3 regions of the Arthrobacter sp. 2762 genome follow, and region 3 is predicted to be linked to each of the others. Evidence: riboswitches for the same ligand, from Rfam matches in the RefSeq annotation. Region 3 holds a riboswitch; each other region holds the start of a gene.

Region 1 (10,387 bases), on a different contig from region 3:
GCATCCGCACGTCTGTCCAGGCGCAGCAGGACGTTATTGACGCGCTGGAAGCCAACGCTGAGCTCGTCAAGACTGAGACGTTGTCCCTGGAATTGGAAGTCCTTCTCTCCAGCGCCGAGGAACCGCGCGTCACCGTAGCAAAGGCAGGGGCCTGAATCATGACCGACGAATTCTCAGTGGAAAGCGTGTACGCCGAACTTCTTGGCCGTGCACCTGAAAACAAGATGGAACCCCGGTTGGCGCCGCTTTTCAGGGCAATGGACGTGCTGGGGGAGCCCAATAAAGCTTTCCCGATCATCCACATCACGGGAACCAACGGCAAGACCTCCACGGCCCGCATGATTGAGGCCGGGCTCCGTGCCCACGGGTTGAGCACGGGCCGTTACACCAGCCCGCACCTTTCAAAAGTCACCGAGCGCATCAGCATTGATGGTGAGCCCGTATCAGATGCGACGTTTGTTCGGATCTGGGATGAGATCCGGCCGTACCTGGAAATCGTGGACAACGAGCTCATAGCTGAGAACCAGCCCCGGCTCACGTACTTTGAGTGCGTGACAATCCTTGGCTTCGCGATTTTCGCTGACCAGCCTGTGGATGTGGCCGTCATGGAAGTTGGCCTGGGCGGCATTACGGATGCCACGAACGTGGGCGATGGCCAGGTTTCCGTCATCACGCCGATTTCCCTGGACCACACGGATCTCCTGGGCGACACCACCGAGGACATCGCCTATGAGAAGGCGGGGATCATCAAACCCGGTGGCTTCCTGGTGAGCGCTGCCCAACCGGTGGACGCTGCCCAGGTCCTGTTGGAAAAAGCCCGCGAGGTGGACGTACCGTTCCGCTTCGAGGGTGTTGAATTTGGCGTGGAGTCTCGCCGCGTAGCGGTGGGCGGACAAGTCCTGACGGTCCAAGGCCTGGCAGGTCGCTACGAGGACCTCCTGCTGCCCCTGCATGGTGCCCACCAGGCAGAGAATGCCGCCGTTGCTGTAGCGGCATTGGAAGCGTTCTTCGGTGGCGGAGAAAAAGAGCTCGATATAGATGTCCTGAAGGAAGCCTTCGGCAATGTGACGTCCCCTGGCCGCCTGGAAGTGGTGCGGACAGCACCCACCATCGTGGTGGATGCCGCCCACAACCCCGAAGGGATCCGCGTCTCTGCGGAGGCCATCCATGAGGCCTTCAGCTTCAGCAAGCTCGTGGTGGTCGTGGGAGTACTCCGGGAGAAGGACGCCGAGGAGATCCTGAAGACCCTGAAGGAGCAGCTCGGGGACCTGGCAGAGGAGTTCTGCTTCACCCAGTCCAACTCGCTGCGCGCCGTGCCTGCAGCGGAACTGGCCGAACTCGCCGTCGATCTTGGCTTTGGCGAGGACAACGTCCACATCGCCGAGAAACTTGATGATGCCCTGGAGTGGGCCGTCGAACGGGCCGAGTCCAATGATGACCTTTCCGGCGGAGTCCTGGTCACCGGCTCCATCACCCTGGTGGCCGAGGCTCGCATCCTGCTTGGAAAGGAAGGTGCCTGACCGTGGCAAGGCTGACCAAGGCGCAGCGTGAATGGCGCCCCGGCATGCCTAAAAAGCGCCGGTCCACCAAGGTGATGTTCGCATCCACCGTGCTGTTGCTGGAAGCCTTCGTAGCCTTCTTCGGCACGTTGGTGGTTTTTGGCCTAAAGCGTGGCGAAGTTGCTCCTGGAATCATCCTGGGCGTGGGCATCACGCTCAGCGTAGTCCTCGTCCTGGCCTGTGCCGTGTTGTCCAAGCCCTGGGGAATCGGCCTCGGCTGGGGGCTGCAGCTCCTCCTGATCCTGACAGGGATCGCCGAACCCATGATGTTCATCGTCGGCGTCCTTTTCGCCATCTGCTGGTGGTACGGAATCCGAACGGGGATGAGGATCGACCGTGAAGTGGCACAGCGGGACCGGGAACAGGCTGAATGGGATGCAACGCATCGTGACGAGGCAGGTCCGTAAAACCCCGTAAACTGGCTGGGAAACCCACCCGCCCATCACATTGGAGCAACTGTGAGCATTGAACGGACCCTTGTCCTGATCAAGCCCGACGGCGTCGCCCGCAACCTCAGCGGAAGCATCCTCGCCCGGATCGAAGCCAAGGGCTACGCCTTGGCTGAGCTGAAGAAGGTCAACGCGACCCGCGAGCTGCTGGAGCAGCACTACGAAGAACACGTGGGCAAGCCGTTCTACGAGCCACTGGTGGAATTCATGCTCAGCGGCCCGGTCATTGCGGCTGTCTTTGAAGGCCACCGCGTGATCGAGGGTTTCCGCTCCTTGGCGGGCACCACTGACCCCACTACTGCGGCACCGGGCACCATCCGGGGCGACTTCGGCCGTGATTGGGGCCTGGCAGTCCAGCAGAACCTCGTCCACGGCTCGGACTCCGTTGACTCCGCCGAGCGTGAAATCAAGATCTGGTTCGCGGGCTAACTACGCCTCGCCGGGATAACAGTTAAGGCCAATGTTCGCCATGAACATTGGCCTTAACTGTTTCTTGCGGATCTGGCTTAGTAGCCGGAGGTACCGGCGAAGACGTGGATGAAGGCGAAGAAGATCGTGGCGATCACGGCTACGTACAGCAGTGCCACAATGATCCATCCGGAGTCGCCCAGGACCTTGGCCAGTGCAGGCGGGGCTTTGATGACTCCGTGGGAGATGTTGCGGATGGTCACCCAGACGAACATGGGGATCATGACCGCCCACACCACCATGCAGAACGGGCACAGCACGTTGATGACATACAGGGCCTGAGACCACAACCACACAACAAAAGCGAATCCGAGGGTTACGCCTGCCTGCAGGCCCAGCCAGTAGCCGCGTGAATACCTGGCCCCGGCCAGCAGTCCCATGGCAGTGGTGATGATCACCGCAAAGGCGACGATCCCGATGAACATGTTGGGGAACCCGAAAACGGAACTTTGCGGTGTCTGCATCACGGCTCCACAGGAAACCCATGGATTCACATCGCAGAGCGTGATGTGGTTGGGGTCTTTGAGTACCTCCAGCTTCTCAAGGACCAATGCCCCGGAAGCCAGCCAGCCGATGACGCCGGTGATCAGCAGGAGCCAAGCAAATGGCTTGTCCTGCAGGGCCCTAGGCAGATAGTCGGGCCGGGCCGCGCGCTGCAATCCTGGCTCCGTGGTCTTCCCACCCGCAGGGGTGGAGGCTTGATTGGCCAGGTTTCCCCTGGCGGTGCTTGGCATCGCGGACGCAATCCTTTTCGACAATGACCCGGCCAGTCCGGGAACGGCTCTTGTGAGGATTGTAACGCCGGAGGCTGGACGTAGTCCCCAGCCTGTGCAGGCGCTTTCTCCACCGTGCGACACAGTCTCCTACGCTTCGAATGTGCAGGGGTGTGAGAGAATGAACATGGCCGGAAGCCGATCCACATTCGGAATCCGGTCCGGTGACTTGTTCCCAAGACCGCCAGCATGAGCAGGGCCTGCCTGGATCACGTGATCCTCGGCATGCCCGCCATGACAATGGACGGCACCTGGTTGTGGCAGCAGAACAACGGGTTTCAGAGCAAAGCCACCGGCCTTCCAGGGCTGCCGCACCCCAATGATGGTGCGAACCGGAAGGAATACTACCGACTTCTGTCAACGCCTGAGGGTTTTGACAAATAATTGCCCCACTGGGCGCCGGATGTGGCGGCGTCGCTGGGGCAGGAGTGTTGCCACATATGGATAATGACCAGGTTGTAGCCGTTAATGACGAGGCAGCTGCCGCGGAAACTGCGGAAGCGCCCAAGAAGACCACCCGGACACGGCGCAAGGCTGCGCCCAAAGCGGTCGAAACACCCGCCGTTGAAGAAGCAGCCGGCGAAGCCACCGGTACCGAACCGACCGAAGCAGCTGTCAAGGCGCCGGCGCGCCGTAGCCGCGCGCGCAAGACAACAGTGCCGGCCGAGCCCCTCCCGGGTTTTGATGATCAGGCCGGAGTAGCGTCCCAGCCGGAAACCGATGCCGAACCTGCCCCTGAAAAGCCGGTCCGCCGTCGTCGGACTACCAAGCCCAAGGACGTCGAGGCAACGGCCGCTGAGACGCCTGCAGCCGTTGCTGAAACCACTGAAGAAATCACGACGCCGGACGCCGTGTCCCAGCCTGCGACGGCCACCCCGGGCGCCGTTCCTGCAGAGACGGACGTTTCTGTGGAAAGCGTTTCTGTAGAGGGCACTTCTGCAGAAGGCACCGTCCCCGCCGAGGAAGAAGCTGAAGCACCCGAGGAGTCCGCCCCCGGTTCAACGTCGTTGTTCCTGGAGCCGGTGTCCATTACGTCCATGATCTTCCAGGCCCCTGACCTCAGCACGGTGGCACGTCCGGCCGTCGAGGAAAAGGCCGAAGAGGCTGAAGAAGAAACTCCGGAAACCGGGTCAACTGACGAGCTGGAGGATTCCAGCAGCCGTCGTCGTCGCCGGAGCCGCGGCCGCCGTGGCCGCCGCGGCACAGAACGGGATGAGACCGAGTCCGAAGACGGTGCAGAGAGTGAGGATGACGAAGATGCTCCGGCAGCGGAAGCGCTCGAAGAGGGCGTCACGTCGCGTCGTCGTCGGCGTCGTCGCCGAGGTGACCAGGATCTCGAACTGACGGGCGGCTCTGACGATGACCCGCCCAACACGGTGACCCGTGTCCGCGCGCCCCGCCCGATCACTGAGACGGCCCCGTCAAACCGGGTTACCAGCGTTAAGGGTTCCACCAGGCTTGAGGCCAAGAAGCAGCGCCGCCGCGAGTCCCGGGAGACCGGACGCCGCCGCCAGGTGATTACAGAGGCTGAGTTCCTTGCCCGCCGCGAGTCCGTGGATCGCCAGATGATCGTCCGCCAGCGCGACGACAGAATCCAGATCGCGGTCCTTGAAGATGGCGTATTGGCCGAGCACTTTGTGTCCAAGACCCAGCAGGACTCCCTCATTGGCAACGTGTACCTGGGCAAGGTCCAGAATGTTCTGCCTTCCATGGAGGCTGCTTTTGTTGACATCGGACGGGGCCGCAATGCGGTGTTGTATGCCGGTGAAGTGAATTGGGACGCAGTGAACCTTGAGGGCCAGCCGCGCCGGATCGAGAATGCGTTGAAGTCCGGTGATTCCGTCCTGGTGCAGGTTACCAAGGACCCTGTTGGCCATAAGGGCGCCCGCCTCACCAGCCAGATTTCCTTGCCGGGCCGCTACCTTGTGTACGTGCCGGGCGGTTCGATGACCGGTATCTCGCGCAAACTGCCCGACGTCGAACGCAACCGCCTCAAGCGCATCCTCAAGGACCGCTTGCCGGAGAACGCCGGCGTCATTGTGCGCACGGCCGCTGAAGGTGCGTCCGAGGAAGAGCTGACGCACGACATCAACCGTTTGCGCGCGCAGTGGGAAGGCATTGAAGGGCAGGCGTCCTCCACCAAGGTGCTGGCTCCGGAACTGCTCTATGGCGAACCCGACCTCACCATCAAGGTTGTCCGGGACGTCTTCAACGAAGATTTCTCCAAGCTGATCGTTTCCGGCGACGACGCCTGGGACACCATCGAGGCTTACGTCACCTACGTTGCTCCCGATTTGGTAGGCCGCCTTGAGAAGTGGACCAAGGACCAGGACATTTTTGCTGCCTGGCGGATCGACGAACAGATCCACAAGGCACTGGAACGCAAGGTTTTCCTGCCGTCCGGCGGTTCCCTTGTCATCGACCGCACCGAAGCCATGACCGTGGTGGATGTTAACACGGGTAAGTTCACCGGCAGCGGCGGAAACCTGGAAGAAACAGTCACCAAGAACAACCTCGAAGCGGCCGAGGAAGTGGTTCGCCAGCTGCGCCTGCGTGATATCGGTGGCATCATCGTCATCGACTTCATTGACATGGTCCTCGAATCGAACCGTGACCTGGTGCTCCGCCGTTTGGTGGAATGCCTGGGCCGTGACCGCACCAAGCACCAAGTGGCCGAAGTGACGTCGCTGGGCCTGGTGCAGATGACGCGCAAGCGCATGGGCACAGGCCTGCTTGAGGTGTTTGGTGAGCAGTGCGAGCACTGTGCCGGGCGTGGTGTCGTCACCCATGATGAGCCCGTGGAACACCGACGCGCCAACGTTGTGGCTGCCGAGCACCACCGTCCGCACGCCGAACCCCAACAGCCTGCTGCACGCACTGATCGCAAGCGTCGCCGCGGGAAAGGCGGGGGACCGGCAACGGCCGAAGTGCCCCCTGCTGTCCACAGCACCGCCGCCGCCCCCGTGGCTCCGGCGGCCACGGAGTCCGTGGACCCTGTCCGCCAGGCGAAGGCTGAGGCGACCAGGGCAGCTCTTGCCACCATCGCCGCCGCAGCGCATGCTGCCCACCTGCACGACGACGAGGTTCACCGTGCGGAGGAGCTGGCCCGCGCAGCAGGCCAGCAGGGTCACACCGATGAATCCGCCCCTGAAGCTGCAACCGGCGATGCCGGGGTACCGGCTGCACTTGATGCCGCCAGTCACGAAGCAGCGGTTCGGGAAGCACGGTCCACCCCTGTTCTGCGCTTCGGTGGCGAAGAAGTGGCTCTTCCGTTTGTGGAACACCACGAGGAACCACCTGCCGGCAAGCCGGCCATGAGCTTGGACCTGCTGGCTGAGGCGTTCTCGCACCTCGGTGCCGCACCGGCTGCGGAGGAAGAGGCCACGGATACCGTTTCCGAACCTGCGACTGCCTCCGCCGTTTCCGCGGCCAGTGCTTCTGCTGTCATTACAGATGAGCACGATCATTCGTCGCGTTCGCGTGGCCGTCGCGGCCGAAGGAACCGCAGCGCCAGCAGGGCGCAGGGTGCGGCAAACGAAACCAGCGTGGAACATCACGACGTAACTGCTGCCGCCGCAGGTGGATCGGCCCATGAAGCCAAGGCGCCGGCAGCGGAAGAGCCTGCCACAAAGAAGGCAGCGGACGAGCCCATCATCCTTGGGGTCGGAGTTCCTGCTTCCGAGTTGTAAGCACGGCAAAAGCAGTGACAGTCGTTAAGTAGTGAGACAGTCCCGAATCAGTGAGACAGTCCCGCAGCATCCGTTTACGGCGGATGTTGCGGGACTTTTTTGTTGCTGCCAGTCACATCCATTCCCCGAGGCCGTCCGGTTCCCGGACCGACGGGGTTCCGGGCTACGCTTGGAAACTGACACGGGGTGCCGGGCACTGGGCCTGGCTGAGATCCAGACCCGTTGAACCTGTCCGGTTAGCACCGGCGAAGGGATGTCCACCATGGCTTCATCGTCGAATTCCGCTGTCTACCCTGTCTACCCCGCTGGTATCGGAGCAGTCCCAGCCCGGCCGCATCCGCGGGTGCTCAGCATTGCCGGCTCGGATCCTTCTGGCGGCGCCGGAATCCAGGCAGACCTGAAGAGCATCGCAGCGCACGGCGGCTATGGCATGGCTGCCATCACGGCTTTGACGGCCCAGAACACCCTGGGCGTCAGCGCAGTCCATGTTCCGCCTGTGGAGTTCCTGCGTCAGCAACTGGACGCGATCAGCAGCGATATTGACATTGATGCGGTCAAGATCGGGATGTTGGGTGACGCGGCCGTCATCGACGAAGTCCGTAACTGGCTCGAGGAGGTGCGTCCCGCCGTCGTGGTCCTTGACCCGGTGATGGTGGCCACCAGTGGCGACCGTCTTCTGCGTGAGAGCGCCGAAGCATCTTTGCGCAGCCTCTTGCCGTTGGCGGATCTCATCACCCCAAACCTTCCCGAACTGGCGATGTTGTTGGGTGAGCCCGAAGCCCCGGATTGGGCCACGGCGCTTGACCAAGGCAAGCGACTGGCTGCTGAGTGTGGAACGACGGTTTTGGTGAAGGGCGGCCATTTGGCAGGAAACGACTGTCCGGATGCGCTGGTCAATACGAGTGGCTTGCTGCGGCAGGACGTCATCGAGGTGCCTGGGCCCCGAGTGGATACCAGGAACAGCCACGGAACGGGGTGCTCACTCTCCTCGGCATTGGCCACGGTCCAAGCCCGCAGGGACGATTGGGAGGCATCACTCCGCGAGGTCAAGCCGTGGCTGCTGCAGGCCCTCGCGGCGGCCGACCGGCTCGAGGTAGGCAAGGGCAGCGGGCCGGTCCACCACTTCCAGCACATGGAGCCAGCGCTGTATCCTGCAGGGAAGTCCGGCGACTTTGCCGCGCGGCTGTGGGCCGAAGCTGCACCGGAATTGGACGCAATTTACGGCCTCGGCTTCATCCAAGGCCTGCAGTCCGGGCGCCTCCCGGAGCCCCAGTTCAACTATTACCTCGCCCAGGATGCCATCTACCTGAACGGCTACTCCCGGGTTTTGGCGCGCGCAGGTGCACTTGCCCCCACTGAAGAAGAGCAGCTCTTCTGGGCAAAGTCATCGCAACTCTGCCTTGAAGTGGAGTCCGAGCTCCACCGGGACTGGCTGAGCACGCGTCCGGCTTCGACAGAGACCGGACCCGTGACAAGGTCGTACGTGGACCATCTGCTGGCGACGTCGGCTTCGGGCAGTTACGCCGTTTTGCTGGCGGCAATCCTGCCCTGCTACTGGCTGTACGCGGAGGTAGGGCAGCAACTTCACGGGGCGTATGTCCAAGCAGGGGCTCCCAGCGACCACCCTTACGCCGCATGGTTGAAGACGTACGCGGACGAGGAGTTTGCTGCCGCAACCCGGAAGGCGATCGACATTACCGATGCTGCGGCAGTTGGCGCCTCTGTGCAGGAACGCAAGGCCATGGTTGAGGCCTTCGCCCAGTCCTGCCGCTACGAAACTGCGTTCTTTGATGCCCCCAGGCTCTTCGCCTGAGCAGGGTTTCCGAGGTTGCCGCGTGGAACAAATCCACAAAGCTCCAGCGCGTCGCGGGCCAAACCGCAGTATCCCGGCGCAAATCCTGTAGGCTGTATGGGCACGGTGCCGGGAGAGTCCGTTACAACTGGTGACGCAAGTCACCCGATAGCCTCCGGACCCGGCCTCATTTGCAGCTGAAGGTCAAACTAGCGTAATCTTGATCTTCGGTGCTTACGCCAACACTTGGGTTATGCCCCTTGGAATTGTTCATGGGATGACTCGCGGGCTTCGATCTGAAGTCCACGGCGTTGAGGCACAGCGCGAACCAAGCCTGATTCCGGTTCAAGGTTCCGCACGCAAATTTAGTAAGAAACGTCGAGAGAAGTGAGTACCCAAGTGGTGTACGCGATTGTCCGCGCAGGCGGCCGCCAAGAAAAAGTTTCCGTTGGAGACTACGTAACGCTTAACCGCGTCCCCGGTGGAGCCGGCAGCACGCTTGAGCTGCCCGCCTTGCTCCTGGTTGACGGCGACAAGGTCACGTCCGCTGCCGCGGACCTGGCCAAGGTCACGGTCACGGCTGAGATCCTTGAGGACCTTCGCGGTCCCAAGATCGTCATCCAGAAGTTCAAGAACAAGACCGGCTACAAGAAGCGCCAGGGTCACCGTCAGGAACTGACCAAGATCAAGATCACGAGCATCAAGTAACTTTCGTTACTCTGTTCAGATTTTCAGTTTCCCCAGAAATTTAGAGGCAGGCATTTCACATGGCACACAAAAAAGGCGCGAGCTCCACTCGCAACGGTCGTGACTCCAACGCACAGCGCCTCGGCGTCAAGCGTTTCGGTGGCCAGGTAGTTTCCGCAGGCGAGATCATCGTTCGCCAGCGTGGAACCCACTTCCACCCCGGTGCAGGCGTCGGCCGCGGTGGCGACGACACCCTGTTCGCACTCGAGGCCGGTGCGGTTGAGTTTGGTACTCGCCGCGGCCGTCGCGTAGTGAACATCGTTGCTGCTGCAGCTGCAGAGTAACAACAAGTTCTGAACCGGTGGAGCGGGCCAAACGGCCCGCTCCACCGTTCTTTTAACCGCATTACAATCGATTAGGGCGCTTATGGCGCTCTGGTTTTTGCAACAGCGCTGGCAACAGCAAGAGGAGATTCACGTGGCGAGCTTTGTAGACCGGGTAGTCCTGCACGTATCCGGCGGAACCGGCGGCCACGGCTGTGTCTCTGTCAAGCGGGAAAAGTTCAAGCCACTCGGCGGACCTGATGGTGGCAATGGTGGCAATGGTGGAGACGTCATCCTTCGGGTGTCCGCGCAGACCACCACCCTGCTGGATTATCACCACGCCCCCCACCGCCACGCCACCAACGGTGGCCCTGGCATGGGCGATTGGCGCGGCGGCAAGAACGGCGAGACCTTGATCCTTCCCGTGCCGGACGGCACCGTGGTAAAGACCAAGGACGGCGAAGTCCTGGCTGACCTGGTTGGCGAGGGCACGGAGTATGTTGCGGCTGCAGGAGGCCAGGGAGGCCTCGGAAACGCCTCACTTTCCTCCCAGAAGCGCCGTGCGCCCGGCTTTGCGCTGCTTGGCATCGAAGGCGAATCCAGCGACATCGTCCTGGAGCTGAAGTCCATCGCCGATATTGCCTTGG
Region 2 (10,387 bases), on a different contig from region 3:
GGCCTTCTGGCTAACATGGGGCGGCAGGGCGAAAAAGATGGCGATCGGCCCTTCCAGATCTGCCAGGAGGTCTGCCAGCGGCCCGTCGGCCGTTACGTCCACTTGGTGGTATTTGGTGGATTCCGCAACAGCGTCCAAAGCCTGCCGACCTCTGGCGTCCGCGGCCTTGGACGAGGCCGCGAAAGTGCCATTGACCCGTTCACGCCATTGTTCCTGTGTCCAAGGGTCAGATCCTGCACCGGCCAAACGCAATTCCGGTACCCGGCCCGTGGCTAAGAGCCCCGCAAGTCCCGGGAGGAGCAGCCTGCCTGTAAGGTCCCCGGACGCGCCGAGGATGAGCAACGTTTTCACAGTTGTTTTGCTGGTCACTGTGCCAGCATGCCATCTTGCAGGTGCGACTTGGTACCCTAGATAGTCGAGTCCCTTGGTTGACGCAGATTTGTTGGGGTTGAGACAAATTTGCTGGGGCAAGAATAAGTCAAGACTCTGGCGTGCCGCATTGGCCGCCAATCGCAGACCATCGAAAGAAGTGCACGGCGCGTGTTCAATTCACTCTCTGACCGGTTGACAGCAACCTTCAAGAACCTCCGTGGCAAGGGCCGCCTCTCCGAGGCTGATGTCGATGCCACCGTCCGGGAGATCCGCCGTGCCCTGTTGGACGCGGATGTTGCCGTTTCGGTGGTCCGCGAATTCACGTCGCGCATTCGCGAGCGGGCTCTGGGTGCTGAGGTGTCGGGTGCGCTGAATCCGAGCCAGCAGATCGTCAAGATTGTCAACGAGGAACTCGTGGAGATCCTCGGCGGTGAAACACGGCGCATCCGCATGGCCAAGACCGGCCCCACCATCATCATGCTCGCCGGCCTTCAGGGTGCCGGTAAGACCACCCTTGCCGGCAAGCTCGCCAAGTGGCTGAAGGCCCAAGGCCACAGCCCCATCCTCGTAGCTTGCGACCTCCAGCGGCCCAACGCCGTGACGCAGCTCCAGGTTGTAGGCCAGCGGGCAGGCGTTCCTGTCTTCGCGCCGCACCCGGGAGCAACCTCGGAGTTGGAGCACCCGGCCGGTGACCCGGTGGCGGTCGCCAGCGCCGGTGTGGCGGAAGCGCGCCAGAAGCTGCACGACGTCGTGATCGTTGACACCGCCGGACGCCTCGGCGTGGACGCCGAGATGATGGACCAGGCACGCCGGATCCGCCAAGCGATTATCCCGAACGAAGTCCTCTTCGTGATTGACTCCATGATCGGCCAGGACGCCGTTAACACGGCCATGGCCTTCGATGAAGGCGTGAACTTCACCGGCATCGTGCTGTCCAAGCTCGACGGCGATGCCCGCGGTGGTGCCGCACTTTCGGTTGCGTCCGTCACGGGTAAGCCGGTCATGTTCGCGTCGACCGGTGAAGGACTGGACGACTTCGAGCTCTTCCACCCGGACCGTATGGCTTCGCGCATCCTGGACATGGGTGACGTCCTCACCTTGATCGAACAGGCTGAGAAGGCTTGGGACAAGGACGAAGCAGCCCGGATGGCGAAGAAGTTCGCCGACCAGGAAGACTTCACCCTGGATGACTTCCTCGCCCAGATGCAGCAGATCCGCAACATGGGTTCCATGAAGAAGATGCTCATGATGATGCCGGGTGCCCAAAACATCCGCCAGCAACTGGAGAACTTCGACGAACGCGAAATTGATCGTGTTGAGGCAATCGTCAGGTCCATGACGCCGCACGAGCGCGTTGCTCCCAAAATCATCAACGGCTCTCGCCGTGCCCGCATCGCAAAGGGTTCAGGTGTGCACGTCTCGGAGGTCAACGGCCTTCTGGAGCGCTTCGCCCAGGCCCAGAAAATGATGAAGAAGATGGCCCAGGGTGGCATGCCGGGCATGCCTGGAATGGGTGGTCCCGGCGGCGGCCGCAAGGGTGGCAAGAACGCTCCCAAGAAGAAGGCGCGCTCCGGTAACCCCGCAAAGGCAGCCCAGGAACTGCGCGACGCCGAGGCCAAGCGGGCCAACGCGGCTTCGGCAGCGCCTACGGGAGCAGCATTCGGCCAGGGCGCTGCGGACTTCGATCCGTCCACGCTGAACCTCCCCAAGGGCTTCGAGAAATTCCTGGGTAAGTAACCCGATTTTCCATCCCAGCCAAAATGACAGTTGACGCCGTTGTGAAAGCCCATAACGGCGCCAACTGCTCTTTTGGCGGGGATGTCAGGGCTCTGGACTAGGGTGAATCCATGCACAAGCAGCGCGTAGTCTTCGTCCACGGACTGGGGAGCTTTGGCGCATCGGCATGGCCCAAGCAGCACGGCATGGCCCTGTCCTATGACGCGCTTTTCCTCCGCCGGCACGGCTTTGATCCCGTGGCCGAACCCTTGGAATCCGATGTCGCTGCTGACATCGGCATCGTCCTGTCTTCGCTGGCGGATTCAGGTGGCGGCCATATCGTGGCTCATGAGCAGGGCGCAATCTCTGCAATGCTCGCAGCGGTTGAACGGCCGGACCTGGTGCACTCCCTGACACTCGTTGAGCCGGCCTGTTTATCCTTGACGGCCGAGCTGCCCGCTACGGCATTCCATCGTTCGCTGATGGAGCCGCTGTTTGACGTGCGGAACCAAGTCAACGACGCCGACTACGAACGTGAGTACTTCAGGCGCGCGTTTTCAGCCGAAGCGGGCGGGCTGGACAGTCCGGAAGCGCGCCGTTCCGCACGTCGCCTTCGGCTCCAGGCGCCCCCTTGGGAGGCGCCCTTGCACATCGTCCCTGGCGTACCGACCCTTGTCCTTACGGGCGGGTGGGAGCCATTGTATGAAGAAATTGCCAGGTACCTGGAGGAAACCGGCGCCCTCCGACGCATAGCAGCGGGAGGGCACCGGCCTCAGGACTCGGGGGATGGAGACCGGATTATTCGCTCTTTTGTAGCTGACGTCGTCCGGACGAGGTCAGTTAAGGTTTCCTGACGCGCCCGCCGCTTGGGTGGAGGGCGCCTGGGTAGAGGGAACCTGCAGCTCCGGGAGGTAGACCTTGCCGCCTGATGCCAGGAACTCTTCGCTCTTCTCCCGCATCCCGCTGTACATTTCCGCAATGGCTGCCTGCGACTCCGCTGATCCGTATTCGTCGCGGATGTCCTGGCTGATGCGCATGGAACAGAATTTGGGTCCGCACATCGAGCAGAAGTGGGCTGTCTTCGCCGGTTCCGCTGGAAGTGTTTCGTCGTGGAATGCCTCTGCCGTGACAGGGTCCAGGGAAAGTGCGAACTGGTCGCGCCAACGGAATTCGAAGCGGGCCTTGGACAGGGCATCGTCGCGTTCGTTCGCGCCAGGGTGGCCCTTGGCGAGGTCAGCGGCGTGCGCCGCGATCTTGTACGTGATGACGCCGGTCTTGACGTCGTCTTTGTTCGGCAGCCCGAGGTGCTCCTTCGGCGTCACGTAGCAGAGCATGGCGGTGCCGTAGCGGGCGATCTCCGTGGCGCCGATGGCTGAAGTGATGTGGTCGTAGCCGGGGGCAACATCAGTGACCAGGGGACCCAGTGTGTAGAACGGTGCGCCCTTGCAGAGTTCCTGTTGGCGCTCTACGTTCTCCCGGACCAGGTGGAACGGCACGTGGCCGGGTCCTTCGACCATCACCTGGACGTCGAACTCCCAGGCCCGCTGCGTCAGTTCGGCGAGGGTGTCCAGCTCGGCGAACTGGGCAGCGTCGTTGGCATCTGCCGTGGCGCCCGGGCGCAGCCCGTCGCCCAGGGAGAACGCGACATCGTACTTGGCGAAAATTTCGCACAGCTCATCGAAGTGCGTGTAGAGGAAGTTTTCCTGGTGGTGCGCCAGGCACCAACCAGCCATGATCGAGCCGCCACGGGAAACGATGCCGGTGACGCGGTTGGCTGTCAGCGGCACGTAACGAAGCAGCACGCCTGCATGGATGGTCATGTAGTCAACACCCTGCTCGCACTGCTCGATGACGGTGTCGCGGAAGATCTCCCACGTGAGTTTGTTGGCTTCGCCGTTGACCTTTTCAAGGGCCTGGTAGATCGGGACAGTTCCGATGGGGACGGGGGAGTTGCGGATGATCCACTCACGGGTGGTGTGGATGTCATCTCCGGTGGACAGGTCCATAACGGTGTCGGCACCCCATTGCGTCGCCCACTGCAGCTTGTCTACTTCTTCGGCAATGGAGCTCGTGACGGCGGAGTTGCCGATGTTGGCATTGATCTTGACCAGGAATGCCTTGCCGATGATCATCGGCTCGGATTCCGGGTGGTTGATGTTGTTGGGAATGATTGCCCGGCCTGCGGCGACTTCACTCCTGACGAGTTCAACATCGCAGTTCTCACGCAACGCCACGAACTGCATTTCAGGCGTGATGACGCCCTGCCTGGCGTAGTGCATCTGGGTGACGGTCTTGCCCTCGACGGCGCGGCGGGGCACCGGCTGCGCGCCCTTCCACTCTGCTGACGCTGCTCCGCGGCGGACGGCCGACTTGCCGTCGTCGAGCAGGTTCCGTTCGCGGCCGGAGTACGCTTCCGTGTCGCCGCGGCCCTCAATCCAAGCGGCCCGGAAGGGCTCCAGGCCCACTACGGGATCGCTGCCCGGCCCCGCGGTTCGGTACACCTGCAGTGGAGCGTTTGCTTCGCCGTTGGGGGACGGTTCAAGAGCGATCTCCGTGACGGGGACCCGGATGCCGTTCGCGGGGTCTTCCAGCCACGCCAGCGAATGGGATTTCAGCGACTGTGTGACGCTTCCCGCCGTATTTTCGCTGGTATTGGCCTGGCTTTGGGCAGGGCTGTGCTGTGTTTCGGTGGTGCTCAAAGGATTACTCACTTCCTTCGCCGGCATTACCCGGACAGGTTCAACGGTCGCAGACTGCCTCAGTCCGATCTCAGCCCCTGCAGGGGCCCCCGTGTGGTCGTAGACGAAGCTACCACAGCCCGCGGCCTGAGCCCCAGTCATATCCGAACACGTCGAGCCTGAACCACGGTGCGCACTAGGCTTTTGCCATGGCCAACATCATCGAATTCACTGGTCCTGTGCTTGTGGCAGGAGACGACCAACGGCACGGGCTGTGGTCCGTCGATGGCAAACTGACGTTCGAACGTCCCGTGACGCCACCCGATTCCGTGCTGGATGGATGGGTCCTTCCCGGTTTTGTTGACGCCCATTGCCATATTGGACTTGGCGTTGGCGGGGCGGTTGATGAGCAGACGACTCTTGCCCAGGCGCAAGCGGACCTTCAGGCCGGTACGTTGCTGATCCGCGATGCTGGGTCGCCCAGCGACACGCGGTGGGTGCAGCAGCGCCGAGACCTGCCCCGACTCATCAGGGCAGGCCGCCACATCGCCCGGAGCCGGCGTTACCTGCGTGGCTTAGGCCACGAAGTGGAGCCGGACGAACTGGTGGAGACGGTCCGCAAGGAAGCCCGGGACGGGGACGGTTGGGTCAAGATCGTCGGAGACTGGATCGACCGCGACGCCGGTGACCTTGCAGCTTCCTTTCCCGCGGACGTGGTCCGGGATGCCATAGCGGCCGCCCATGACGAAGGGGCCCGGGTGACGGCCCACTGCTTCGCTGAAGACACCATCGACGACATGCTCGACGCCGGAATTGATTGCATTGAACACGCCACCGGCCTCTTGCCGCGGCACATTCCCCGTCTCGTTGAGCAGTCCGTCCCGATTGTTCCTACGTTGGTAAACATCGCGACTTTTCCGGATATCGCCGCCCAGGCTGCCCCGAAGTTTCCTGGGTACGCCGACCATATGACGCGTCTTTGGGAGCGACGCCGTGAGCGGGTGTTGGAGGCTTTTGAAGCCGGCGTGACGATCTTTGCGGGAACGGATGCCGGCAGCGTGATCAAGCACGGCCGGATAGCGGATGAGATGCAGGAACTGCACGACGCCGGCCTGCCGCCTGCCGCCGTCCTCGACGCCGCCTGCTGGCGGGCCCGAAAGTGGCTGGGAGCCGAAGGAATCAGCGAAGGTGCCAGTGCCGACGTCGTGGTCTGCCGTGAGGATCCTCGCCAGAGGATCCGTACCGTCGGGAGCCTGAACCATGTTGTCCTGCGAGGAAACGTAGTCCGCTAGGAATAAATTGAAGCTTCAAGTAATTTAGATAGGTAGAACGTGCCGAAGGGCGGCCACCTATGAACCGGGAGCTTCACATGACCACAGCATCAAGCCAGGACCTCCTTCCTGCCGAACTCACCATGGGCACCGTCATGCTCAAGGTTGGCGACATGAAGCTCATGAGTGACTACTACCTAAGGGCTCTGGGCCTTGAGGTTGTTGCCGAGCAGGACGGCGGACTTTACTTGGGGCGGCTGGGGAAGCCGGTGGTTCACCTCGCACCCGCCGCCGGCCTGCAGATTCCGGGTCGCGGCGAAGCGGGACTTTTCCATACGGCCATCCTTTTCCAGGACCAGCCGTCCCTTGCGGCCACGATCGCCACGGCCGCCGAATATGAACCACGCGCATTTGTGGGCAGTGCCGACCATCTGGTGAGTGAAGCGTTCTATTTCACTGATCCCGAAGGCAATGGGATTGAGCTCTATTACGACAAGCCGCGCGATGTCTGGCAGTGGGATGGCAAGAATGTGGTTATGGACAACGTTGCTTTGCCGCCCCAGCGCTTCCTCCAGCAACACTTGAGTGAGGCTGCCGTGACTGGCCAGCGGGAAGCCGCTGCCGGCGTCGGGCACGTGCACCTCCAAGTAGGTGACGTGCAGACCGCCCAGGATTTTTATGTGGACACGCTGGGTTTTGAGAGGACAGCGGGCTGGCATGGGCAGGCGTTGTTTGTTTCCGCGGGCGGCTACCACCACCATATGGCGATGAACGTGTGGAACAGCCGCGGGGCCGGGCCTCGCCGGGATACCCTGGGCCTGGGCGAAGTCCTGATCGAGGTTCCATCTGCCGATGACGTCGCCGCACTGGCTGACCGGCTGAAAGTTGCGTCCGTGGCGAACCACCATACGGGCCTGGAACTGCAGTTCGAAGACCCCTGGCGCAACAAGCTGCGCGTGGCAGTGCGCTAAGCGCCCTGGCGGGAAGCGCCGTCGCACTGGCTTCCGAATGCAGGGGTCGGGACTGCACTAGGCTGGGCATTGACGGTATTTGCCCCTTGGGCCCTTGCCGCCGCCCCGTCAGCACGAAGGAATGAGAGTACTCTCCATGGGCTTTGCCGAAATTTTTGTAGCCACCCACGATGAAGCACTCAAGAGGGCGGCTGCCTTGGATCGGGGCGCCGACGTTACCGGCCCCGCCGTCAGGATTGATGGCATCACCGACTTTGAGGTCGAGCAACTGGGGGACCTTGCCGGCAAAGCCGTCCACGCTGCCGGTGCAGACTACGAGCTGGCGCTGGTGGACGTCACCAGCGACGCACTCCTTGGCGTTCCGGAAGCGATGGTGAGGGCACTCGCCGAGCTGCTGACGTATGAAAGCGAAGGTGACGGGAACGTTCTTGACGACGTCGCCGCGGCGTGGGCAGCGCAGGACGACATGCCTTTTGGTGCGGACGAATCACGTCAGTACGTGCAGCAGTTGGCCGCCTTGGCCACTGACGTGGAAAAGGCGGAGCGGTCAGGACTCTACGTCTGGTCTGTCTGACCGTTGGGGCCGGGAGTGGCGAAAGTCGTAATTACTTCCGGCATCTGGCACAATGGTCAGGTACTTGATTGGCGCGGCCCCTCTCTCCGTGCCCAAATCTTGTCCTATGGAACCCCCAAGTATGGCCCGCCCCACGGGTGCAGAACGTTGGGTTCAACCCCGTTTCAGAAACAGGAGTGACCACAAAAGTGGCCGTAAAGATTCGCCTTAAGCGCTTCGGTAAGATGCGCGCACCGTACTACCGCATTGTCGTCATGGATGCCCGCGCCAAGCGCGATGGCCGTGCCATTGAAGAAATCGGCAAGTACCACCCCACCGAAGAGCCGTCGTACATCGAGGTCGCTTCCGAGCGCGCCCAGTACTGGCTTTCCGTTGGCGCCCAGCCGACCGAGCAGGTTGCCGCGATCCTCAAGATCACCGGTGACTGGCAGAAGTTCAAGGGCCTGCCGGGCCAGGAAGGCACCCTGAAGACCAAAGCTCCGAAGGAAGCCTTCGTAGCCCCGGAGAAGGGTTCCGTCATCATTCCGGAAGCCATCACCAAGAAGGCCAAGAAGGACGAAGCCGAAGCTCCGGCCGAGGCTGAAGCAGAGACCACCGAGGCTGAGTAAATTGCTGGCAGAAGCGCTCGAGCACTTGGTCCGTGGGATCGTTGACAGCCCTGAGGATGTCAAGGTCAGTGCCAGGAACAACCGCCGCGGGGAATCCCTTGAGGTGCGCGTTCACCAGGAGGACCTCGGACGGGTGATCGGCCGTCAGGGACGTACCGCACGCGCATTGCGCACTGTGGTTGCAGCCTTGGCAGGTGGCGAGCAGGTCAGGGTCGACGTCGTCGACACCGATCGTCGCCGGTAACGCGCTCAGCAATACTTGTCTTAGATCCGGCCCCTTCACCGAATATGGTGGAGGGGCCGGATTGCTTTATCGATCATTTCACTTCCGCCGCTGCCCGGCAGCGCGGGCACAACGAGAATTCAGAGGAACCCATGCAGCTCCAGGTGGCCCGGATCGGCAAACCCCATGGCATACGCGGCGAGGTGACGGTGCAAGTGCTCACCGACGCCCCCTCCGAGCGCTTCGTCGCTGGAACCGAATTCGTCGTGGAGCCGGCCTCTGCGGGCCCGCTGACCATCCGCAGCGCCAGATGGAACAAAGACATCCTCCTGCTCGGCTTTGAAGAGATTGCAGATCGCAACGCCGCCGAGGCAATCCGTGGTGCGAAGCTCTTCGTCGAAACCGAAGAACTCGATGACGAAGACGACGAAGGCTGGTATGAGCACGAACTCGTTGGGCTGGAGGCGCGGGTTGGCTCACAGGTTGTGGGCAAAGTTGCCGCGCTGACCACACTGCCGGTTCAGGACTTGTTGACGGTCAAGACCGAGGAAGGGAAGGAAATTTTGGTTCCCTTCGTCGATGAAATCGTGCCTGAGGTCAACATCGAGGACGGGTTCATTCTCATCACACCGCCTGCTGGTCTCTTCGAAATCAACGATGACACGGCCGAGGAGTCCAAGGACGGCGCCGGGGATGATGCCTGAATGAGGATCGATGTCGTCAGCATCTTCCCTGAGTACCTTGCCCCACTTGAACTTTCGCTGATAGGCAAGGCCCGCCAGGATGGGCTCCTGGAACTTAACGTCCACGACCTCCGTACGTTCACCACTGACAAGCACCGGACCGTGGACGACACTCCTTATGGGGGCGGCGCCGGAATGGTGATGAAACCCGAGCCGTGGGCACAGGCGCTGGAATCGGTTGCCGGGGTTCGTGAGGGCACCAAACCTGTCCTGATCGTGCCTTCGCCGGCAGGGGAGAGATTTACCCAGGCCCTTGCCTACGAGCTCGCCGAAGAGGAACAGCTGGTCTTTGCCTGCGGTCGGTACGAGGGAATTGACGAGCGCGTCATCGACTGGGCTCAGGAGCACTTCACGGTACGGCCGGTCAGCCTTGGCGACTACGTTCTCAATGGCGGCGAAGTTGCTGTCCTGGCCATGGTTGAAGCAATCGGCCGTTTGCTTCCAGGCGTGGTGGGCAACCCCGAATCGCTCGTTGAAGAATCCCACTCAGACGGACTCCTGGAGTATCCGGTTTATACCAAGCCATCCTCATGGCGGGAGAACGAAGTGCCTCCGGTCCTGCTCAGCGGCAATCACGGGAAGATCGCGCAGTGGCGGCGTCACGAACAGTTCCGGCGCACTGCCGAGCGCCGTCCGGATCTCCTTGAACACTTCGACGCCGGTCAGCTGAGTCGAGCGGACCGCAACGCACTCGCGGACCTGGGTTACGACGTCGTGGATGGTCGCCTGCGCCGCCGTACGGAAAGCAACACCTCATAAACGCGACTGTAGTACCCGCTATCCGCCGTCGGGCATTGCGAGTCCGCTTAGTTGGCCGGATGCTGCGGCATGTGGCAGAATTAACCCTTGTGTCTGCTGGGCTAGCACCTGCCACAGGGGGAGTGAAGCCAACAGCCGGACAACCCGGTGCCGCCAATCAGTGGCGGAACCGGACACCAAGAAACTTCGGCGGAGATTTCCGGTTGGCTTTGTGCCGCGGGCTTGTCTGCCGTAACCCAAAGTGGATGACCTGTGGCGTTCACCAGGAGTGGATTAATGCATATCCTCGATAGCGTAGATGCAGCCTCGCTGCGTAACGATGTTCCCGAGTTCCGCGCGGGTGACACCCTCAAGGTTCACGTCAACATCATCGAAGGCAAGAACTCCCGTGTCCAGGTATTCCAGGGCTTCGTCCTGGGCCGCCAGGGTGACGGCGTTCGCGAAACCTTCACCGTGCGTAAGGTTTCCTTCG
Region 3 (10,387 bases):
GCGTGAATCTCGCAAACCTGTCGCCACTGGCTGTCCTCCTACCGATCCTCGGCGCAGCCCTGGCGTTCGTGCTGATCCGGCATACGGCTGCGCAGCGGGTAGTCAGCATCGTGATCCTCAGCGCGACACTCCTGCTCGAATGCCTGCTCCTGGCGTCCGTGTGGGAGGGAGGCACCACATCCGTCACGCTGGGTGGTTGGCTGCCGCCGTGGGGCGTGGTGTTGGTGGTTGATCAGTTCTCCTCGCTCATGCTGGTGGTTTCCACCGTGGTAAGCCTCGCCGTCCTGATCTACGCCACCGGCCAAGGCATGGCTGACGGCGACCAGGAAGCGCCCGTCTCGATCTTCCACCCCACCTATCTGATCCTGGTGGCGGGCGTATCCAATGCCTTCCTGACTGGTGACCTTTTCAACCTCTACGTGGGTTTCGAAATCCTGCTGACGGCAAGCTACGTGCTGATGACCCTTGGCGGGACGGGGCCCCGCATCCGTGCCGGCGTCACGTATGTGGTGGTGTCCGTGGTGTCGTCGGTCCTGTTCCTTATCGCCATCGCCATGATTTACGGAGCTACGGGGACCATCACCATGGCGGACCTCGCCATCAAGCTGGCCGAGCTGGATCAAGGAACCCAGAATCTGCTTCACGTGATGCTGCTGGTGGCGTTCGGAATCAAGGCGGCCGTATTCCCGCTGTCGTTCTGGCTTCCCGACTCCTATCCAACCGCTCCGGCTCCGGTCACAGCAGTGTTTGCCGGTTTGCTGACCAAGGTGGGTGTTTACGCCATGGTCCGCACCGAGACACTCCTCTTCCCCGGCGACACCCTCAACGTGCCCTTGATGGTGGTGGCTCTGCTGACCATGGTGGTGGGCATCCTGGGTGCCTTGGCGCAGAGCGACATCAAACGTCTCTTGTCCTTCACCCTGGTCAGCCACATCGGCTACATGGTGTTCGGCTTGGCAATGTCGTCTGTCACGGGCCTTGGCGCGGCGGTGTTCTATGTGGCGCACCACATCACCGTGCAGACCAGCCTGTTCCTGGTCACCGGCCTGATTGAGCGGCGGGGCGGTTCGTCGTCCATTGACCGCTTGGGTGGCCTGGCCAAGCTCTCACCACTCCTTGCCCTGTTGTTCTTCGTCCCGGCGATGAACCTTGCGGGCATCCCGCCATTCTCGGGTTTCCTGGGCAAGCTCGGGCTCCTCCAAGCGGGCGTGCAACTGGGTACGCCGCTGGCCATCGTTTTGGTAGTGGGCGGCGTCGTCACCAGCCTCCTGACCTTGTTGGCAATTGCCCGTGTTTGGAACAGGGCATTTTGGCGCAAGCCCGAGGACGCCGAGTACCCGGATCCGGTGCTTCAGGCCCCAGGCAACGTGGGGGTACTTCCCCGGACAATGGTGGGCTCCACCGCGGGCCTTGTGGCCTTCGGTGTTGCGCTCACAGTCTTTGCGGGCCCACTCTTCCACCTCGCCGACGGCTCGGCGGAAATCATGTTGGACCGTACTGCCTACATCCATTCAGTCCTGGGGGACTCTGCACAGGTGCCAGCAGTGGGTCAGTCAGGGGCTGCCAAATGAGCCGAAAACCAATCTCCTTCCGCACTGAACTGCCGCTGTTGGTATGGCTGGTCATCGTCTGGGGCGCCCTGTGGCGGGACTTCAGCCCGGGCAACCTGCTGTTCGGTGCACTCATCGCTGTGCTCGTGGCCAAGTTCTTCTACCTTCCGCCGGTGGAGCTTAGCGGCAGGTTCAATGTTCTCCGCGCCATTTCCTTCGCCCTGGTATTCCTGGGCAAAGTGGCGGCAGCGAGCTTCCTGGTCCTCTACCTGGCCGTAGTGAAGGGGCCAAAGGTGCGTAGCGCCGTCGTCGCTGTTCCGTTGCGCAGCCATTCGGACCTCATAGTGACGGCAACCGGGCACGTAATCTCCCTGATCCCGGGCTCGCTGGTGGTGGAAGTGGACCGCTCGACGTCCACGCTTTATCTGCACGCGCTCAATATTTATGAGGAAGCCGGAATTGCCAAGATCCGTCAGGAAGTTCAGAACATCGAGGCCACGCTGATCCGGATCATGGGAACGCGCGAGGAACTCGACGCACTCCAGGATGAACCAAGCCCGGGTCTGGAAGGGGCAGCACTGTGAAAGAACTCGTTCTGCTGGTGACAGCTGTCATTCTGAGCTTGGCTGCGGTGGGAGCGATCATCCGCATCGCGATCGGCCCCTCTTTGTTGGACCGCGTTTTGGCATCGGATGTCCTGCTGGCCATTCTCGGCGCCGCGCTTGCGATCGATATGGCGATGAACCGGCACCTGAACAACCTGGTGTTACTCGTGGCTCTCGCGGTGATCGGCTTCGTAGGCTCCGTAACATTTGCCCGATTTGTAGCCGATCGGAGGGATCACAGCAATGAGTCCTGAAGCTACCGGCGTGGATGCCGTGATTGATGCAGTGACGGCCGTGTTCCTTGTGGTGGGTGCCCTGATGTCGCTCGGCGCCGCGATTGGCCTTTTGCGGTTCCCCGATCTCATGAGCCGCATGCACGCGGCAACCAAGCCGCAGGTCCTGGGTCTTTTCCTCATGCTTGCGGCCATGGGTCTGCAAATGCGCACATGGTGGGTTTGGCCGGTTCTTGTGGTGGCCTGGATTTTCCAGCTACTCACCGCACCGGTCTCCGCCCACATGGTGGGCCGCTCCGCTTACCGAACCAAGCATGGGCACCGCGAACTGCTCACCAAGGATGAGCTTGAAGCGGTTGTCCAAAGGGCGGCCGGCGACGGTTCCACCCCGGACGCTTAGAACAACGCGGGGTCACTTAGGCGCCCTCCCGACGGCGGTGAGGGAGCCTAAGTGACCCCACGTTGGAATGCCTATGCGCGGCCTAGACGATGTCCTGCGTTTTGGCGAAGCGGGCGATGGCACGTTGGGTGCCACGGCTCGCGAAAACCTGGATGAGCGTGCTGACGAAGGCCGAAATCAGCGCGAACGACAAGGCTGAGCGGAGGCTCGTTTCCATATCGTCGTGGCCTGTGGGCGGCTTGTTGCCCGTGGCCTTTTCCCAGCCCTTGTTGACCAACTTGGTGCCGACGAATCCGGCTGCAAGGCTTACTCCGGCACCCAGCAGCTTGAAAAAGAGGTTCATGCCCCCAGCCTAGCCTCACATCCAGGTGGCTTGGGACTAGCGGCGGTTTTCCCGTTCTTTGAGGAAAACTGCCATGGAGCCGCGTGGTGCAAGGACAGGGACAACATTGTGATCGGCTTCCCAGACGGCATCTACTGTTCCGAGACCGGCAATTTCCTTGAGCAGGTAATACGTGGGTGGCATCAGCTGTAATTTACCGGCCGCCTCGGCCGCCAGGATCCCGTCCACCGGCATCCAGAGTGATTGCCACGCTTCTGTGGTTTGGTGCTGGGGTGCTGCTTCCGGATCCGGCTTGGCAACATAGAAGTACGTGTCGAAGCGCTTGGGCATGTCCGTCGGCGTGACCCAGTTGGCCCAGGGGCGAAGGTCTGAGGCATCAAGGCGAAGTCCGGCCTCCTCCCAAACCTCCCGCAGGGCAGCGGTGAGCACCATGCCTGACTTTGCCGGGGCCTGTTGAGGATCGACGGCGATGGAACTCAGATGCCAGTCTGCAGCGTGCTGTTCCAGCAGCTCAGCCGGGTAATCCCATCCGTCCTGGTCTGCGGCATCAACCCGGCCTCCCGGAAAGACCACCATGCCGGCGGCGAAGTCCATGGTGGCAACCCTGTGCTGCACGAAGGCTTCGAGCCCGCCCGGGGTGTCGCGGAGCAGGATGACGCTCGCGGCAAGGCGGGGTTGGGGAACGGGGATGTCCGTAGTGGGAAGGTCCGTCATGAAATACCCCTTTGCCGCGTCGATTCTGCTGGATCATTGTCTCAGGTCTGGTTGTGGGGCCTGGTGTGCGTGCTAAGACGAGAGAATGGGGCGCCAAGCGCCCCCGCAACGCAGGAAAAGGGGAGCCAACCGCTTTGTGACCAACCCCAGCGCGCACGAACACCCACAGGTGTAAACTGAACCACGCCCATAAGGGCAGATTAATAACGACAGGGGAGCGCCGCCGTCGGACCTTGCAGAGATGCAGGAGACGCGAGGGCGCTGAGAGTGCGGACAGCCGCAGACCCTCGAACCTGATCCGGTTAGTACCGGCGCAAGGGAGTCGAGCTTCTCAGAGTGTCCGGATCCGGGCGGCGCAGGCCGACCGGGGGTTTCCGGGGAGCACTTTCCCCTCCTGTACCTCAGGAGGCAGAAAAATGACCACGGCAAGCGTGAAGAAGACCAGTTATAACTGGCGTGTTGTAGACATCGTGGTGGCAGCTTTGATTGCCATCGCCGGCGGCGTGATCTTCTGGGCCTGGTCCCAGGGCGCCGCAATCGTATCCATCCCCATGAACGCCACGTATCCGCCGCTCACCGGTTTGATTGCCGGTGGCTGGATGATCCCCGCCGTCCTGGGCATGCTCATCATCCGCAAGCCGGGCGCAGCCCTGTTCTGCGAAGCCGTCGCCGCCACCGGTGAACTCATCATGGGTTCCCAGTACGGCACAACCGTCCTCATCTCCGGCATCCTCCAAGGACTGGGCGCGGAACTCGTCTTCGCTGCGTTCCGGTACAAGAAATTCAACCTTTCCACTGCACTCCTCGCAGGCGCGGGCTCCGGCCTCTTCTGCGGTCTCAACGATTCCTTCCTGCCTTGGGGCTGGAACATCGCCTACGAAGCAATCGACAAGCTGGCCTACATCGCCTTCACCACGCTCTCCGGTGCGATCATCGCCGGCGCGCTGTCCTGGGTTGCCACCCGCGGGCTGGCCAAGACCGGCGTCCTCAGCTCCTTCGCGTCGCGCAAGGCTGCTTCGGAGCCCGTCTTCAACTAATGCCTGCCACGCAAAGCAGCGGCCAGGTGCGGCCTGCCGCCATCACCGCCCAAGGGTGGGGATGGCGGCATGCCGGGCGTTCCACACCCGCCATACAGGACCTCGACCTCCGGATCGGGCCCGGCGAGCGTGTGCTCTTGCTGGGTCCATCGGGCGCAGGGAAGTCGACACTGCTCCATGCCCTCGCCGGTGTGCTGGGTGACGAGGAAGACGATTCGGACGAGACCGGCTCGCTGTTGATCGACGGCCTCGCTCCCCGCGAACAGCGCGGCCGTGCAGGTCTGATGCAGCAGGATCCGGAAACCCAGGTGGTGCTCTCACGGGTGGGTGACGACGTCGCGTTTGGCGCCGAAAACCTTGCCGTTCCCCGGGATGAAATTTGGGCCCGCGTCCATGAAGCGCTCGACGACGTTGGGTTGCGCACCGCTGCAGGCGGCGGTTTGGCACTGGATCACCCAACGGCGGCACTCTCCGGCGGGCAGAAGCAGCGCCTCGTGTTGGCTGGCATCCTGGCGATGCGGCCCGGGCTGATCCTTCTTGACGAACCTACGGCCAACCTCGATCCGGTGGGCGTGCTTGAGGTTCGAGACGCCGTTCAGCGCTGCCTGGACAAGACCGGTGCCACTTTGGTTGTCGTGGAACACCGTGTGTCCGTGTGGAAGGACCTGGTGGACAGGATCGTGGTCCTCCAGCCACCCTCGGCTGGGGGCGGTGTGCTCCTGGACGGCCCCCCGGATCAGGTGCTCACAGAGGCCCGCACCATGCTGATGGCAGCGGGAGTGTGGGTGCCGGGGTACGTTCCGGTTACTCGCGCCCGCAGGAGCACAAGTCAGGAAATGGGCGGCCATGAATCCACCGCCCAACTCCTCCTGGTGGCACAGGATCTGGCTGTCTCCCGTGAGAAGTCGCGCCGTCGCCGCTTCAAAACCATCCCACCCGTCCCCGTGCAATCGGGTATCAGTGCACAAGTACGGGCTGGCCAGGCACTCACCATCACGGGTCCGAACGGTGCCGGCAAATCTACTTTTGCGCTCACGTTGGCCGGCCTTCTGGCGCCCGTGGACGGCAAGGTGAGTGCCGCCGTCGAGCTTTCCGAGGGAGCTGGAATCGACCCGTTCAAGTGGAAGGCGGATCAGCTGATTTCGCGCATTGGCACCGTGTTCCAGGAACCGGAGCACCAGTTCGTGACGGGCAAGGTCCTGGACGAGCTGATGTTCGGGCCGAAGCATCTGGGACACGGTGAAGAACGCGTGGATGAATTGGTGGAGCGTTTGCGGCTCACGCATTTGGTGGACGCGAACCCTTACACATTGTCCGGTGGCGAGAAGCGCAGGTTGTCCGTGGCCACGGTCCTGGCGGCCCACCCTAAGGTGCTGGTGCTTGACGAGCCCACGTTCGGCCAGGACGCCAACACCTGGGCAGAGTTGGCATCGTTCCTCTCGGAACTGCTGGACGCCGGAACGGCCGTTGTGTCCGTGACGCACGACGAAGAATTCAGTGCGGTCCTTGGCGGCACGGAGCTCCGGCTGGATCCGGCGACGCCGCAAGTTCCGGACCCGCACAGCGAAGCAGCCCGCCAGGAAGCCGGTGCCGCATGAGGGACGCCCTGAACCTGCGCGGCAACCACGCCCTCCTCACGCGGGCCAACCCCTTGGTTAAGTTCGTATCCGTGTTCCTCATTTCACTGGTGCTTGCGTTGTCTATCGACTGGGTATCCGCTTCAACGGCGCTCGTCGCCGAGCTGGCCCTGTTCCCGCTGGCTGGCCTCACGCTGGGGCTTCTATGGCAGCGGGCCTGGCCGCTCATCATCGCTGCAGCGATTGGTGGCTGGAGCACCGCAATCGTGGCGGCTGACAGCGGGGCCGTACTGCTCGACGTCGGACTCTGGTCCATCAGCGAAGGTTCCCTTCAGCTGGGGCTGGGATTCATGCTGCGCGGCCTGGCGATAGCCCTGCCGGCAATCCTCTTGATGACCTGCACAGATCCAACCGACCTGGCTGATGCGCTGGCACAGAAGGCAAGGCTGCCACACCGCTTTGTCCTTGGATCGCTGGCCGCGATGCGCCTGGTGGGATTGATGGCTGAGGAATGGCAGACCATCGGCATGGCCAGGCGCGCCCGCGGGGTGGGTTCGCAGGGCAGCCCGCTGCAACGGCTGAAGGCAACGCTTGGACAGAGCTTCGGACTGCTGGTCCAGGCAGTCCGGCGGGCTTCCCGGTTGGCCATCACCATGGAGGCACGTGGTTTCGGCGGCGGGCAGAGAACGTGGGCCCGTGAATCCACCTACTCCCTCCTGGACGTCTGGGTGCTCCTGGGCGGCCTCGTCATCGCTGCCGCTGCGGTACTGACGGCCGGCGGCGCTGGAACGTGGAGTTTCGTCTGGCGTTAACTCTTCTGTTGGATCTTCTCGAACCTTGCCCGGGTGATGAACCCCAACTGGGCTTCCTTTTCAGCCAGCTGGATGATGGGGCCAAGCTCGAAGCACGTGGTCTCGAGGCGGCGAAGTGCCTTGGCGTTGCGGGCGTCCGGCTCAACAATGATCCGGTCCTTGCCGGGCAGGGAAAACATGTATCGGATGAGGGACGTGACGAGCCGTGGTGTGAAGTTCGGAATCGGACGCGTGGCAGGGGCCAGCAGCAAATGCATCCCGATGTCCTCCTCCCGCGCCGGGTAAGCCTCGCCGACGGGATCGTGCAGCGGTTCGTAGGTCTGGAAGAGCGCGAGCGGCTCGGCGTCGACCACCACCAAGAAGGCGTGGTGCGTGTCCAAGGAGTCAAGGAACTCGTAGATCTCCAGAACGTCCTCGCGCGAATGGTCCAGCATGCCCCAGAACCTGGCACGAGGTTGGCTGACCCAACCATGAATGAGATCAAGATCTTCGGCGGGAACCAAAGGGACGGTCCGCAGTACGCCCCATCCGTCGAGCTCTTCGGTGTAGTTCGTGGTCCGGACAGCGAAGTCCTGGGTGCTGGTGGTCATGATTTCCTTTGGGCTGGGCTGGGCTGGTGGGCTTGGTTCGTGAGTCTTAGGGGGCGTCGTGACTGAGCTGGCTCCAGTCCGTTACCACAGGGATCATCTCCCCTGAGGCCCAGAGCGGCAGTTGGTCGGTAAAGTGTGGGTGCTCCGGCCCTCCAGCAGCGCCGAACGGCACAATCCAACGGCTGTTGCTCCGATCGGACAGGTCCCAGACATAGCGGGCCACGGGTCCGCGGAAGCTGTGGTCGTCCACGCCCGGAAGACTCTCTGTGCAGAGCACGCAGCCTGTATCGCCGCTTAGCTCTACGGTTGGGGTCGAAGCGGAAAGGTCGCCTGGGAGGACATGAATTGCCAGGAGCTTATGCCGATCGCCCCATACGGCACCGTCCAGCAGGGAATCTTCGAGCGCTGCATCCTCGAGTGCGGCCGCGGCCTCCACAGCCATATCGATACCAAGCTGCGAGGCTCGAACCACCAGCGTTTCAAGGGCGAAACCTATGCGTGAAGCGACGGACAGCCAAGGTCCGAAGAGAGGGGAGTACCCGGTAGGTCCAGCCAATGCCGCCAGCGCGAAATGACGTGCGATCCGCTGAACCAGCGCGCCCCGCCATGACGCGAAAACGGCTGCACTGTGGCTGTCCGCTGCCATCCTGCCGTTCCATTCCAAGAGGAGCGATTGCAGTCCCTTGGCCTCGGTAGATAGATCGGCAGGGTCGAGGTTGCCCAGCACGTCACGGAACAGGGGCCAAGGCCCGAGCAGGCTATCCATATGGATGGATTGCATGTGGTTTACGCTCAACCCGCCAGGCGCCTCCTCCAACAGCTCGCGAATCCGAAGGGCCCTATGGGCGGGGGCGAACTCCATCGCTACGGCATCGCCGCCGCCTGCAGCACGATCGTTCGCGCTGACTGCAAACCGTTGGACCTCTGAGCGCGGCAGGACAACGTAATCGCCCTCCCAGGCATGACGTGCCGACAACGCCGGAGCAGGCAACCGGCGGTTGGCCGGATTTCGTCGGGGAACCAATCCAGCGACGAAGTGCCGTACCGCACCTGCAGCATCAGCAGTCACGACGCTGTTGACCGGCTCCACCCACGAATCGAAAGCTGCTTCGACGTCGCCCACACTCCCGCTTCGCAGTAGCGGCAGAAGGGCTTCGAAACCGAGCCGCCCGTCAACCTGCGCGGGGAAACGCAAACTCAAGGCCCCGCCGTCGGGCGTTTCTGAGATCACTGGACCGCGGGCGGTCTCGATGATCTCCACTGTTTCGGTGCCTACAGAGTCGCCATGACGGATATGGATGGTTTCGGTACCCACGACGGCGGGTTCCCAGCCTTGCGGGCCGCGCGCCTCGATGCGCTCGCCGCCCGACTCCGGGATGGGGACCCGGCGCAACTGCTCTTCGAAGAGATCCTGATAGTCGGCCATGGCGTTGGTAACGGCCCAGGCGGTCTTTCCGGTGTGGCCAAAATGGGGCAGCCCGGGAACGCCAGGGAACGCGAAGCCGAGCGCGTCGAACTCCGGGCATGCGAGCCGCACCTGCTGGTACACCCCGGGGAGTTCCATGAGGCGGTGTGGGTCCCCTGCGATCAGAGGGAGCCCGCTCGCGGTCATTGAGCCGTGAACCGCCCACGCGTTGCTGCCGGACCAGACCGGGGCCTCGATGCTGAACAAGCTGATGGCATCGTGGCCCAGCGTCCTGGCCACGTGGGCGCGGAAAAGCTTGTTGGGGAAGGTGGAGAACAGAATGTGATGCACCAGGAACACCCCCAGCGGCGTCCAAGGGTTCCACGGTTCGGGTGTGCTGCCGGAACCGTCAAATTCGGGCCCGCCGCGCAAATTGGTGACCAGCGCCTGGTTAACGCCTGCGACATACTGGCCAACCCATTGTTGGGTTGCGGGATCCAGCCCCTCGAAACAACGGCGGGCAGTCTCGTTCAGCCGGCTCTGCCGGGCGAAACGGTCCCACACCACCACATCGGGACCCAACACTTCAGCCATACGGCCCTCCGAGCGCCAGCGCTCCAGCTCAATCTGCCATGATCGATCCGTTGCGGCGTTCATGCCTTGCAGGAAGGCAAGTTCGTCCGCGGACTCGGCCCACAGATGAGGGATTCCCCACTGATCGCGGTAAACGCCGGAGCCGTTCGCCGGGGCGGGGTTTTGCGTCGGGGGCGTCATACTCTCAGACCGCTTTCCAGCTTAGGTTAGGCTTACTTAAGTTCAAGATAGGTTGCTTTGGCCCGGTTCTCAAATCGTGGCTGTTCATGAAGGAGCACGGCCGAAAATCAGTCCCGGCAGGACCTGGAGGTCTCGCTTGACGTGCGGACGCGGGAGGCTGACATTTCTGATCGGCTCGATTTTTGAAGGTCAGATATCGCACTATGCGGGTACCCTGTGATGTTTACCGCCGAATCGGCAATTTGTTCAGCAGTTCTAACTCACTTGTGATATTTCTTGAGTATGACGCAACCTACCGCCGAACATGTAGGCCTCCTGCTCCGCAACGCGCGAAGCGAAAAGGGCTG

Evidence for each region. Region 3 has a riboswitch for thiamine pyrophosphate ahead of ABIE18_RS18900 (ECF transporter S component). Riboswitches for the same ligand answer to the same signal wherever they lie in the genome.
Region 1: another riboswitch for thiamine pyrophosphate. It lies ahead of ABIE18_RS06905 (bifunctional hydroxymethylpyrimidine kinase/phosphomethylpyrimidine kinase); the one in region 3 lies ahead of ABIE18_RS18900 (ECF transporter S component).
Region 2: another riboswitch for thiamine pyrophosphate. It lies ahead of thiC (phosphomethylpyrimidine synthase ThiC); the one in region 3 lies ahead of ABIE18_RS18900 (ECF transporter S component).

The regions. Positions count from the first base shown of each region.
Region 1 covers NZ_JBEPSI010000003.1:56,797-67,183, forward strand. Annotated here, with positions in the region: gene ileS (isoleucine--tRNA ligase) at 1-155, shown strand, start outside; gene ABIE18_RS06875 (bifunctional folylpolyglutamate synthase/dihydrofolate synthase) at 159-1,520, shown strand; gene ABIE18_RS06880 (DUF4233 domain-containing protein) at 1,523-1,966, shown strand; gene ndk (nucleoside-diphosphate kinase) at 2,018-2,437, shown strand; gene ABIE18_RS06890 (vitamin K epoxide reductase family protein) at 2,515-3,210, opposite strand; gene ABIE18_RS06895 (hypothetical protein) at 3,439-3,633, shown strand; gene ABIE18_RS06900 (Rne/Rng family ribonuclease) at 3,690-6,938, shown strand; TPP riboswitch at 7,111-7,209, shown strand; gene ABIE18_RS06905 (bifunctional hydroxymethylpyrimidine kinase/phosphomethylpyrimidine kinase) at 7,201-8,751, shown strand; gene rplU (50S ribosomal protein L21) at 9,130-9,438, shown strand; gene rpmA (50S ribosomal protein L27) at 9,498-9,761, shown strand; gene obgE (GTPase ObgE) at 9,895-10,387, shown strand, end outside.
Region 2 covers NZ_JBEPSI010000004.1:385,650-396,036, forward strand. Annotated here, with positions in the region: gene ABIE18_RS10300 (glucose-6-phosphate dehydrogenase) at 1-369, opposite strand, end outside; gene ffh (signal recognition particle protein) at 541-2,109, shown strand; gene ABIE18_RS10310 (alpha/beta fold hydrolase) at 2,220-2,942, shown strand; gene thiC (phosphomethylpyrimidine synthase ThiC) at 2,925-4,787, opposite strand; TPP riboswitch at 4,783-4,890, opposite strand; gene ABIE18_RS10320 (amidohydrolase family protein) at 4,976-6,058, shown strand; gene ABIE18_RS10325 (VOC family protein) at 6,136-7,008, shown strand; gene ABIE18_RS10330 (hypothetical protein) at 7,145-7,582, shown strand; gene rpsP (30S ribosomal protein S16) at 7,771-8,190, shown strand; gene ABIE18_RS10340 (RNA-binding protein) at 8,192-8,434, shown strand; gene rimM (ribosome maturation factor RimM) at 8,566-9,117, shown strand; gene trmD (tRNA (guanosine(37)-N1)-methyltransferase TrmD) at 9,118-9,915, shown strand; gene rplS (50S ribosomal protein L19) at 10,192-10,387, shown strand, end outside.
Region 3 covers NZ_JBEPSI010000011.1:61,545-71,931, reverse strand. Annotated here, with positions in the region: gene ABIE18_RS18935 (Na(+)/H(+) antiporter subunit C) at 1-6, shown strand, start outside; gene ABIE18_RS18930 (Na+/H+ antiporter subunit D) at 3-1,571, shown strand; gene ABIE18_RS18925 (Na+/H+ antiporter subunit E) at 1,568-2,134, shown strand; gene ABIE18_RS18920 (MrpF/PhaF family protein) at 2,131-2,409, shown strand; gene mnhG (monovalent cation/H(+) antiporter subunit G) at 2,399-2,788, shown strand; gene ABIE18_RS18910 (DUF4235 domain-containing protein) at 2,871-3,131, opposite strand; gene ABIE18_RS18905 (NUDIX hydrolase) at 3,168-3,845, opposite strand; TPP riboswitch at 4,047-4,183, shown strand; gene ABIE18_RS18900 (ECF transporter S component) at 4,262-4,882, shown strand; gene ABIE18_RS18895 (ABC transporter ATP-binding protein) at 4,882-6,480, shown strand; gene ABIE18_RS18890 (energy-coupling factor transporter transmembrane component T family protein) at 6,477-7,271, shown strand; gene ABIE18_RS18885 (GNAT family N-acetyltransferase) at 7,268-7,861, opposite strand; gene ABIE18_RS18880 (penicillin acylase family protein) at 7,908-10,040, opposite strand; gene ABIE18_RS18875 (UDP-N-acetylglucosamine 1-carboxyvinyltransferase) at 10,323-10,387, shown strand, end outside.